DNA from 2 places in the Roseateles paludis genome. Region 2 is predicted to be linked to the other one. Evidence: predicted binding sites of a transcription regulator. Region 2 holds the regulator's gene; the other holds the start of a gene.
The links. Region 2 encodes sigma-54, which starts transcription at its own class of promoters, with help from an activator protein. Its sites were predicted from a motif close to TGGCANGNAANCTGCTTT; they were not measured.
Positions count from the first base shown of each region.

Region 1 (5,534 bases), on a different contig from region 2:
GCGTTGCTTCCCGTGGGATCCGCCCCACGCTTACGACAAGCTCAGTGGGCGCGAGCCCGGCGCAGCTTGCGATGCGAAGCGCGCGCATAGGGCGCCCAGCGCAGGGTGACCCAGCGGTGCCACATCGAGAGGCCGCGGATCCATTCGTCCAGCGTGTAGGCGATGAACACGCCCACCAGCCCCCAGCCCAGGTAGACCCCAAACAGCCAGGAGCCACCGGCCAGCACCAGCACCATGGACGCCGCGCCGGCCATCACCGGGTAGCGCGCGTCACCGGTGGCACGCAGCGCATTGATGACGACCAGGTTGAAGGTGCGGCCGGGCTCCAGGATGATCGTCATGGCCAGCAGCATGGCGCCTTGCTTGAGCAGCTCCGGGTCCTTGGTGAAAAGGCCAAACAGCGGCTTGGCGAACAGCGCAAAGCTGCCAGCCACCGCCAGGGTGATGCCCAGCCCCCAGGCCAGCGCGCGCTTGACCAGCTTGTTGGCGCCATGCAGATTGCCCGCGCCGATCATGTGGCCGACCAGGATCTCGACGCTGAAGCCGATGGCCAGGCCATTGAGCAGGATGATGCCGATGAAGGAAAAGGCGTAGGCGTGCGTCGCCAGCGCGCCGGCGCCCAGCTTGGCCACCGCCGCCACGCTGAACATGAAGCACATGCGGTGGCAGATGTTCTCGGCCGCACCCGGCAGGCCCACGTGGAAGACCGGCGCCAGCTCGGGCCGGCGCAGCTGCCACCAATCCGGCGCGCGCAGCTTGAGGTCAAGCCGGTGGCGCCAGAGCAGGATGTGCAGCGCCAGCCCCGCAGAGCGACCCAGCGCACAGGCCAGCGCATAGCCGGGCAAGCCCATCTCGGGCATCAGGAACACGGCACTGGCCAGGGTGATCGCCTGGATGACGACCACGACGACCAGCGCCTCGCGGCTGCGCAGGTGGGAGCGCAGCACGCTGGCCATGTTGGCGTTCCAGGCGTCGATCATCAGCGCGGGCGCCAAGGTTTGCAGCAGGGGCACGGCCAGCGGCATGACCTCGGCCGGCGCATTGATCAGCAGCAGTAGCGGCTTGGCCGCCACGAGCGCCGCCAAGGCGCCAATGCCGCCCATCCAGGTGCTCACGCCGACCACGGCGCGGGCAATGGCATCGGCCCGGTCGCGCCGGCCGGCGCCAAGCGCCTGCGTCATGGCCACGCTCACCCCGGCGCCCACCACCCGGAACAGGATGAACAGGGTCGTGAACACGTGGTTGGCAATGCCAAAGGCCGCGCCCGAGGTGTCGGAGATGCGCGCCGCCAGGCCGGTGGCGACCACGCCCAGCCCAATGCCCAGCAACAACTCCAGGAACATCGGCCAGACAAGGGCGAACAAGCGGGGACGGGCGTGCATCAGGGCGGCGGGACGGTATGGGGCCTGAAGACACCGCTGTCACTACGTGTGGCAGCTATGAAAGCGCTTGTCAGCCAGGGTCGGCATCCTAAGGCAATCAAGCGCCCGAAATCCGCGTTTACCCGGATTTCGGGGGACGAATTGGGTTCAAGTTGGCAGGCGGGGCGTGATCTGCCCCAACTCGATGCCGCGCTCGCGGGCCAGGTCTTCCAGCAGGGGCAACAGTGCGCCCAGTTTTTCTTCCAACGCGTCGCGCACCGTGTCCACCACCACCTGGGTGCTGCGGTCGATTTCAAGGTGCACCGCGTCGCCCACCTGCTTGTTCGCAAAGGTCGTCATGCGCAGGGTCTCAGGGATCAGCCAGACCTCGAACCACCCCGAGCCGTCGCGCTCGCGCTGGCACTCAGCCACGGTCAGGCTACAGCCATTGACGCCCATATAGCCCTTGGCAAACACGTAGCGCATCCAGGGCGCGGGCACGGCAAAGCGCAGCACGACGTTGTTCTCGGGGCGGCGGATCTCGGCGATGCGTGCGGTCGCGTCCACATGGCCCGAGAGCGGGTGGCCGCCGATCTCGGCGCCATCGCGGGCGGCGCGCTCGACATTGAGCCCCGAGCCCACCTGCAGCCCGCCCAGGGTGGTGAGCTTCAGCGTCTGAGCCATCACATCAAACCCGGCGCGGCCGCCGGGCTGGCGCTCGGTCACCGTCAGGCAGCAGCCATCGCAGGCCACGCTGGCGCCGATGGCGAGGTCGGTGTCAAAGCCCTCGGGGAATCGCAGCCACAGCGTGTGCAGGCCCTCGCGGGCCTCGATGGATTCGACCTGGGCGACGCCCTGCACGATGCCGGTGAACACGAACGCGACTCCTGAAACGAAACGAGGGCCCTCAGCATAGAGGGCCCTCGCAGAGATGGGGATGCCGGGGAGATTACCAGCTGCCTTCGTTGTCCGGCGAGGCGCTGATCTTGTGGATGGCGAGGTCGGCGCCTTCGAATTCCTCTTCCTGGCTCAAGCGCAGGCCGATCACCTGGCGCAGCACGCCGTAGACCACCAAACCGCCCACAAAGGCCCAGGCCACACCCAGCACCGTGCCCAGCAGTTGGGACAGGAAAGACACGCCACCCAGCCCGCCCAGCGCCGTCTGACCAAAGATGCCGCAGGCCAGGCCACCCCAGGCGCCGCACAGGCCGTGCAGGGGCCAAACGCCCAGCACGTCGTCAATGCGCCATTTGTTCTGCGTCCAGGTGAAGAACTTGACGAAGAGCACACCGGCCACGGCCCCGGTGACGGCAGCGCCCAGCGGGTGCATCAGATCCGAGCCGGCGCACACGGCCACCAGGCCGGCCAGCGGGCCGTTGTAGGCAAAGCCGGGGTCGTTGCGGCCCATCAGTGTGGCGGCCAGCGTGCCGCCCACCATGGCCATGAGCGAATTGACCGCCACCAGGCCCGAGATCTTGTCGAGCGTTTGTGCGCTCATCACATTGAAGCCGAACCAGCCCACCGCCAGGATCCAGGCGCCCAGGGCCAGGAAGGGGATGCTGGACGGCGGGTGCGCGCTCATGGCGCCGTCACGGCGGTAGCGGTTGGCGCGGGCGCCGAGCAGCAGCACGGCCGCCAGGCCGATCCAGCCACCCACGGCGTGCACCACGACGCTGCCGGCAAAGTCGTGGAACTCAGCGCCCGTGAAGCCCTTGAGCCAGGCCTGGAAGCCCAGCGCCTGGTTCCAGGCCACGCCCTCGAACACCGGGTAGAAAAAGCCCACCAGCACGGCCGTGGCGATGAGCTGCGGGCCAAAGCGTGCACGCTCGGCAATACCGCCCGACACGATGGCCGGGATGGCCGCCGCGAAGGTCAGCAGGAAGAAGAACTTGACCAGCTCGTAGCCGTTCTTGGCGGCCAGCACCTCGGCGCCGCTGAAGAAGTTGACACCGTAGGCCACCGAGTAGCCGACAAAGAAATAGGCCAGGGTCGAGACTGAAAAATCGACCAGGATCTTGACCAGGGCATTGACCTGGTTCTTGCGGCGCACGGTGCCCAGCTCCAGGAAGGCAAAGCCCGCGTGCATGGCGAGCACCATGATGGCGCCCAGGAGGATGAAGAGCGCATCGGCGCCCTGCTTGATCGACGAATCCATGGTGGTTAGAACGGTCTCGGGTGGCTCAATGGATGCCGCCACGCACACCTGCGAGGCGAACCGCACCATGGCAGCAAGTTGCGTGCCCGCATTAGGTGCGCATCAACCCCCGCTGGGGCGCCAAGCCCGCACCGCGAACTGGCGCCTGGGCACTATTTCCGTGCCTGCTATGCACCAGTTTGGAACTCTTCGGCGCGAAAGCCCAGCGTCCAATGCCCGTCCGGCCAGCGCACCAGGGGGCGCTTGATCACCGACGGCTGGGCCTGCATCAGGGCCAGGGCCGAGGCGTCGTCCGTAACGCCCGCGCGGGTCCCCTCGTCCAGCTTGCGCCAGCTGGTGCCGGCGCGGTTGACCACACGATCGCGGCCAAAAATCCGCAGCCATTCGGCGGCCAGATCAGCCGGCACACCGGCCTTCTTGAAGTCATGAAAGGCCACCTCAAAGCCCGCCTCGGCCAGCCAGGCCCGGGCGCGTTTGACGGTGTCGCAATTGGGAATGCCGTAGACGGTGATCATGGGATGCAAAGCTACCATGGGCCGATGATTCCCTGGCTCGACGATGCCTCGCTCGAATTCCCGCCCACCAGCCAGGCGCTGGGCCGGGACACCGACGTGCCGGGCCTGCTGGCAGCCGGGGGCAGCATGAGCCCCGAACGCCTGCACGCGGCCTACCGGCGCGGCATCTTTCCCTGGTATGCGCCGGGGCAGCCACCGCTGTGGTGGAGCCCCGACCCGCGCATGGTGCTCAAGACGGCCGACTTCAAGCTCTCACGCTCGCTGCGCAAGACGCTCAAGCACTTCGTGGCCGACCCGCGCTGCGAGATCCGCATCGACACCGCCACCTCGGCCGTGCTGACAGCCTGCGCCAATACGGCCCGCGACGGCCAAAGCGGCACCTGGATCGTGCCTGAGCTGCAGACTGCCTACCTGGACTGGGCAGCGCGCGGCGCCGTGCACAGCATCGAGACCTGGATGGACGGCGAACTGGCCGGGGGGCTCTACGGCGTCAACCTCGGGCGCATGTTCTACGGCGAGTCCATGTTCCACCGCCGCACCGACGCCTCCAAGATCGCGCTGTGCGCGCTGATCTGCCTGTGCCGGGAGTTCGACATCCCCTGGATCGACTGCCAGCAGAACACCCGGCACCTGGCCTCGTTCGGTGCCGCCGAGGTCCCACGAGCGGCCTTTGAGGCCCATGTGGCCGTGGTTGTCCGGGCTCCGAGCCCCGAAAGCTGGGGTCACGACTGGTCTTACGATTCACGCCTGTGGCGTTGGCTGCTGGACGCCCCGCCACCCCAGACGTGACCTACCCCAAAGACCTCCCGCTCGCGCAGATCCAGTTCTATGCGACTGCCGCCTACCCGTGCAGCTACCTGCCCGGGCGCCAGGCGCGTTCTCAGGTCGCCACACCCAGCCACCTGATCCACGCCGATGCCTATTCCGGCCTGGTGGCCTCGGGCTTTCGCCGCAGCGGGCTCTTCACCTACCGCCCCTACTGCGACGACTGCCGCGCCTGCGTGCCGGTGCGCATCCCCGTGGAGCGCTTTGCGCCCAGCCGCAGCCAGCGCCGCGCCTTCACCGCGCACCGCCACCTGCAGGCCCGGGTGATGCGCCTGGGCTATTCGCCCGAGCACTACGCCCTCTACCTGCGCTACCAGGCCGGCCGCCACAGTGGCGGCGGCATGGACCAGGACAGCGTTGACCAGTACACCCAGTTCCTGCTGCAAAGCCGCATCAACTCGCGCCTGGTGGAGTTCCGCGAGCCGCAGCCTGATGGCAGCAGCCTGCTGCGCATGGTCGCCATCCTCGACATCCTGAGCGACGGGCTCTCAGCGGTCTACACCTTCTACGACCCCGAGGCCGAAGGCAGCCTCGGCACCTACGCCGTGCTCTGGCAGATCCAGCAGGCGCGCGACCTGAAGCTCCCCCACCTCTACCTCGGCTACTGGATCGCCGAGAGCCCCAAGATGGCCTACAAGGCCAAGTTCAGGCCGCACCAGGTGCTGCGGCAGGGGGAGT
Region 1 is NZ_JBDPZD010000005.1:148,834-154,367, reverse strand. Features, by position in the region: gene ABDJ85_RS16285 (MATE family efflux transporter) at 42-1,382, opposite strand; gene ABDJ85_RS16280 (riboflavin synthase subunit alpha) at 1,530-2,237, opposite strand; gene ABDJ85_RS16275 (ammonium transporter) at 2,311-3,516, opposite strand; gene ABDJ85_RS16270 (Spx/MgsR family RNA polymerase-binding regulatory protein) at 3,684-4,049, opposite strand; gene aat (leucyl/phenylalanyl-tRNA--protein transferase) at 4,056-4,820, shown strand; gene ABDJ85_RS16260 (arginyltransferase) at 4,817-5,534, shown strand, end outside.
Region 1: a site for sigma-54 is predicted at 3,587-3,604, ahead of ABDJ85_RS16275 (ammonium transporter). Genes of this name have one in related genera too.

Region 2 (5,534 bases):
CAGCACGCCGGGCAAGATCGAGGTCGTCGAGTTCTTCTTCTACCTGTGCCCGCACTGCTTCGCCTTTGACCCGGTGCTGGAACAGTGGGTCAAGACCCTGCCGGCCGACGTCACTTTCCGGCGCGTCCCCATCGGCACCCAGGCCCAGCTCAAGCTGCTGGCCAAGGCCTACTACGGGCTGGAGAGCCTGGGCCAGACCCACGCCACCCACTCGGCACTGTTCAACGCCATCCACCGCGAGCGACTGGACCTGAGCACCGAGGACAAGCTGCTGGCCTTCCTCGGCCGCATCGGGCAGGACCCGGCCAAGGTCAAGCAGGCCATGAATTCTTTCGGCGTCCAGACCAAGGCGCAGCAGGGCCTGAAGCTGGCCGAGTCCAGCGGCGTCGACAGCGTGCCCCAGCTCACCATCGCCGGCCGTTGGCGCACGGGGCCCGGCATCGTTGGCGCACCCGGGCAGGCAGAAACCGTCTCGGGCCAACAAGCCTGCGCCGTTGCGGATTTCCTCATCAAACAGGCACGCGGCAAGGCTTGATTTCGGTCGGGCGCACCGGCGCAGGCGCCTAGAATCGCCTGCAACTTCTGTGCCGCCATGATCCGAAACGCGCCGCTGCTGGCCCCCGCCCTGCTGACCGCCCTGCTCGCCACGCTGTGGGGAGCCCCCGCCGCGCAGGCGGCCAAGACCGACCGGACCCAGCCCTTCGTCATCCAGTCTGACAACGGTGGCGAGGGCAACAAGATCTCGCAGCGCACCCGCCTGACGGGCAATGTGGTGATCTCCCAAGGCACGCTGCAGTTGCGCGCCGAGAGCGTGGACCTGCGCATCACGGCCGACGGCTTCCACCAGGCGCTGGCCAGCGGCACCACCGGCAAGCCGGTCAGCTTCAGCCAGGGGCGCGACGTGCCCGGCGAGAGCGTCCAGGGTCAGGCGGACCAGGTCGAGTTCGACACCAAGAGCGACACCGTGCGCTTCATCGGCAATGCGGTGGTCAAGGTCTTGCGCGGCACGGCCGTGGCCGAGGAGGTCTCGGGCGCCGTGGTGCTCTATGACAACCGCAACGAGGTGTTCCGCTTCGAGGGGGGCCACGCCTCGCCCAACCCGGCCGGCCGTACCCGACTGGTGATCATGCCTCGGGCCTCGGCGGCCGAGGCAGCAGCCTCCGCGGCACCGTTGCCGCTGCAGCCCAGCACCACGCTCACCCCTCCCGCGAAGACCGCTCCGTGATGACTGCCGCGACGGAGAGCCGCCACGAGACTGCCGCGACGGAGAGCCGCCTCGACGCCGAGAGCCTGGCCAAGAGCTACGGCGTGCGCCGCGTCGTCAAGAACGTGCACCTCAGCGTGCGGAGCGGCGAGGTGGTCGGCCTGCTGGGCCCCAACGGCGCCGGCAAGACCACCAGCTTCTACATGATCGTCGGCCTCGTCCGCTCGGACGCGGGCGTGATCCGCATCGACGGCCAGGAGGTGCAGCGCTTGCCCATCCATGCCCGCGCGCGGCTGGGCCTGTCCTACCTGCCGCAGGAGGCCTCGATCTTTCGCAAGCTCAGCGTCGAGCAAAACATCCGCGCGGTGCTGGAGCTGCAGCAGGACGAACGCGGCCGCTCCCTGCCCAAGGCGCGCATCGACGAGCTGCTCGAAGGCCTGCTGCACGACCTCTCCATCGAAAGCCTGCGCCACAGCCCGGCCCCCGCCCTCTCGGGCGGCGAGCGCCGCCGCGTCGAGATCGCCCGGGCGCTGGCCACTCAGCCGCGCTTCATCCTGCTGGACGAGCCCTTTGCCGGCGTGGACCCCATCGCCGTGCTGGAGATCCAACGCATCATCGGCTTCCTCAAGGCGCGCGGCATCGGGGTCCTGATCACCGACCACAACGTCCGCGAGACCCTGGGCATCTGCGACCGGGCCTACATCATCAGCGAGGGCACGGTGCTGGCCCAGGGCACGCCGGACGAGATCGTGGCCAATCCGGACGTTCGCAAGGTGTATCTGGGCGAACACTTCCGCATGTAGGGCAAGAGCGTCCGTCGATGAAGCCCACCCTACAGCTCCGCCTCAGCCAGCACCTGGCGCTGACGCCCCAGCTGCAGCAGTCCATCCGCCTGCTGCAGCTCTCGACCCTGGAGCTGAACCAGGAAGTCGAGCAGATGCTGGCGACCAACCCACTGCTGGAGACGGAGGAGGAGTTCAGCGTCAGCACGCCCGAGCTGGCCAGCAATGCGCCGGCCGAGCGCGACGATGCCGCCCCCGACTACAACGACAGCGCCGAAGCGAACACTGAAACTGCAGGCGAGCGCGAGCTGGCAGCCGACGACTTTGGCACCACCGACCGCGAGGACTGGTCCAACGGCACCGAAGGCGACGACTTCGACGGCATCCGCGAGCTGCCCAGCAGCAGCCCGGCCAGCAGCGGTGACGACGACGGCGAGCGTGGCGAGACCGAGTCGGCCGACATCAGCCTGGCCGAGCACCTGGCCCAGCAGCTGGCCGGCATGCACCTCTCGGCGCCCGAACGCACGGCGCTCCAGATCCTGATCGACTCGCTCAACGAGGACGGCTACCTCGAAGACAGCCTCGAAGAGATTGCCGCCAGCCTGCTGCCCGGCGAGGACGAAGAAAACGCGGAAAGCCGCGAGGAGCTGCTCGACCACCTGCGCATCGCCCTGCGCTGGCTGCAAAGCCTGGACCCCGCCGGCATTGGCGCCCGCAGCCTGCCCGAGTGCCTGTGCCTGCAGCTGGCCACCCACCCGGCCAGCCCCGAGCGCGACCTGGCCGCCACCATCGCGCGCAGCCACCTGGAGCTGATGGCGCGCCGCGACACGCGCCGCCTGCTGCTGGAGACCGGCGCCGACGAGGCCCTGCTGCGCCGCGCTCAAGGCCTGATCACCACGCTGGAGCCCAAGCCCGGCCGCCGCTTTGCCACCAACAGCGCCGCCGCCGTGGTGCCCGACGTCATCGTGCGCAAGACCGGCCCCGGGGGCCGCGAGTTCCGCGTGATGCTCAACCCCGATGTCGCCCCCAAGCTGCGCATCAACGAGCTCTATGCCAATGCCCTGCGCGCCACGCGCGGCGGCATCAGCAACTCGCCGCTGGGCGGGCAGTTGCAGGAGGCGCGCTGGTTCATCAAGAACATCCAGCAGCGCTTCGAGACCATCCTGCGTGTCAGCACCGCCATCGTCGAGCGCCAGCGCGGTTTCTTCCAGCACGGCGAACTGGCCATGAAGCCCCTGGTGCTGCGCGAGATTGCCGACGAGCTGGGTCTGCACGAGTCCACCATCTCGCGCGTCACCACCGCCAAGTACATGGCCACGCCCTGGGGCACCTTCGAGCTGAAGTATTTCTTCGGCTCGGGCCTCAACACCGAGACCGGCGGCGAGGCCTCCAGCACCGCCGTGCGCGCGCTGATCAAGCAGTTCATCGCCGCCGAAGACACCAAGAAGCCGCTGTCGGACAGCGCCATCGCCGGCATGCTCGACGAGCAGGGCATCCAGTGCGCGCGCCGCACCGTCGCCAAGTACCGCGAGGCGATGAAGATCGCCCCGGCCAACCTGCGCAAAGCCCTCTGATCACAGGGCCTACCGGCTGCGGAGCAGCCGGGTGTCGCGTGCTCAACACAGACACGCAAATGTCATGGGCGCTGAACCGCCAAAAAGCACCGATTGGCCCCCTCGCAACTTACCAGGGTCGGTTGTGAGCCCCCCGGAACTGACAGCACACTCAAATTCGCATGCGAGCAAGGCTCCAGGTCGTTGCCGCCGCACAGGGAGAGTGCAGTCACGTGGGCGTTGACCCCATGGCTCTCCTTGTTGTCGGCGCCTGCGCTCGCAGCGTCAACTTTTCAGGAGAGGCTCCCCATGTCCATTTCTTCCGTGTCCAGCAAGCTTTTCGCGACGGCCCTCGTCGCTGTCGGGTTCGTCGTCAGCACCGCCTCCGCCGCATTGCCTCCAGAAGTGCAAGCCAAAGTGGACAAGGCCAAGACCCGCCTGGTCGCGCTGGCAGCCGACCCCGGTGTGATCGCCGCCATCAAGGACGCCAATGCCAAGGGCGACGGCGGCATGACCAATGGCAAGTGGGTCGATCTGCCGGACTCCGACGCCTTCATCCAGGCCCTGCTCAAGTCCAAGGTCAGCCTGCAGATCGCCAAGTGGGAGCAGGAAGACGACAACATCAACAAACTGCTGCTGCGCGACCAGAAGGGCAACCTCGTTGGCGCCAGCGTGCGCCCGCTGATCTGGAACAACGCGACGCGCCCGGTCTTTGCACAAGCCCTCAAGGGCCAGGCCTGGGCCGCTGACGAGATCAAGCCCGACACCTCGACCCAGGTGCCCAGCGTGCACGTGTCAGCGCCGGTGCTGGACCACGGCAAGCCCATCGGCGTGCTGCACGGCGCCGTAACCGCCAAGTGATAGCGCGAAGTGAAAGCGTGCCGGGCTGCTAGCGGCCCGGCTGGATGCACAACCGTTCCCAGGAGCAAGACATGCTCAACTCCCTCAAAGTCGGACACCGCCTTGCGGCCGGCTTTGCCACCGTGCTGATCCTGCTCGGCATCATCAGCATGCTGTCGCTCGGCCGCCTGGCCTCGCTCAAGTCCGATCTGGCCGCCGTCACGGGCGAAGCGCCGGAACGCCTGGCCAGCAAGCTCAGAGACCTGGCGCGCTACCAGAGCGTGACCATCCGCGACGTGATCATGCAGGACGACATGGCCTTCAAGAAGAAGGAATTCGACCTGATGAAGGCGGCCCGTGCCGACTACGAAAAGACCTCGGACAGCCTGGCCGCGCTGGTGCAGAACGAACCTGCTACGCGTGACGCTTTGGCCCGCGCCGCCAGCGCGCTGGCCAGCACCAAGGGCATGATCGAGAAGATCGTCAACCTGACCATGAGCGATGACATGGCCGGGGCCTCGGCCATGATCCGCGACCAGCTGCGCCCCGCCCAGGTCGCGCACGTCAAAGCGCTGGACGAGGTGATCGACAGCATCAAGGTCTCCTCCAGCCGGCGCGACGAAGCCGCGACCGCCAGCTACCGCGTGTCGGTGTGGCTGATCATCGGGCTGTCGGTGGCGGCGCTGCTGGTGGGCGGCATGGTGGCCTGGCGCATCCAGCTCAGCATCACGCAGCCGCTGGCCGAGGCGGTGTCGATCGCCCAGTCCATCGCCGAAGGCGACCTCTCGCGCGAAATCCACGAGCACTCGAACGACGAGATCGGCCGGCTGATGCATGCGCTGCATGCCGTCAACGGCGACCTGAGCCGCATCATGCAGACCGTCCGTGCCTCGGCCGAGACCATGCAGACCGCGACCGTCGAGATCGTGGCCGGCAACTCGGACCTGAGTCAGCGCACCGAGCAGCAGGCCGCCAACCTCGAACAGACCGCCGCCTCGATGGAGGAGCTGACCTCCACCGTGCGCAACACCGCCGACACCGCACAGAGCGCCTCGACCCTGGCTGGCCAAGCCAGTGAATCGGCGGCCAAGGGCGGCTCGGTGGTGGCCCAGGTGGTCGAGACCATGAGCGCCATCCAACAAAGCTCGCGCAAGA
Region 2 is NZ_JBDPZD010000001.1:1,125,940-1,131,473, reverse strand. Features, by position in the region: gene ABDJ85_RS05340 (thiol:disulfide interchange protein DsbA/DsbL) at 1-535, shown strand, start outside; gene lptA (lipopolysaccharide transport periplasmic protein LptA) at 593-1,225, shown strand; gene lptB (LPS export ABC transporter ATP-binding protein) at 1,225-2,007, shown strand; gene ABDJ85_RS05325 (RNA polymerase factor sigma-54) at 2,025-3,560, shown strand; gene ABDJ85_RS05320 (hypothetical protein) at 3,849-4,400, shown strand; gene ABDJ85_RS05315 (methyl-accepting chemotaxis protein) at 4,472-5,534, shown strand, end outside.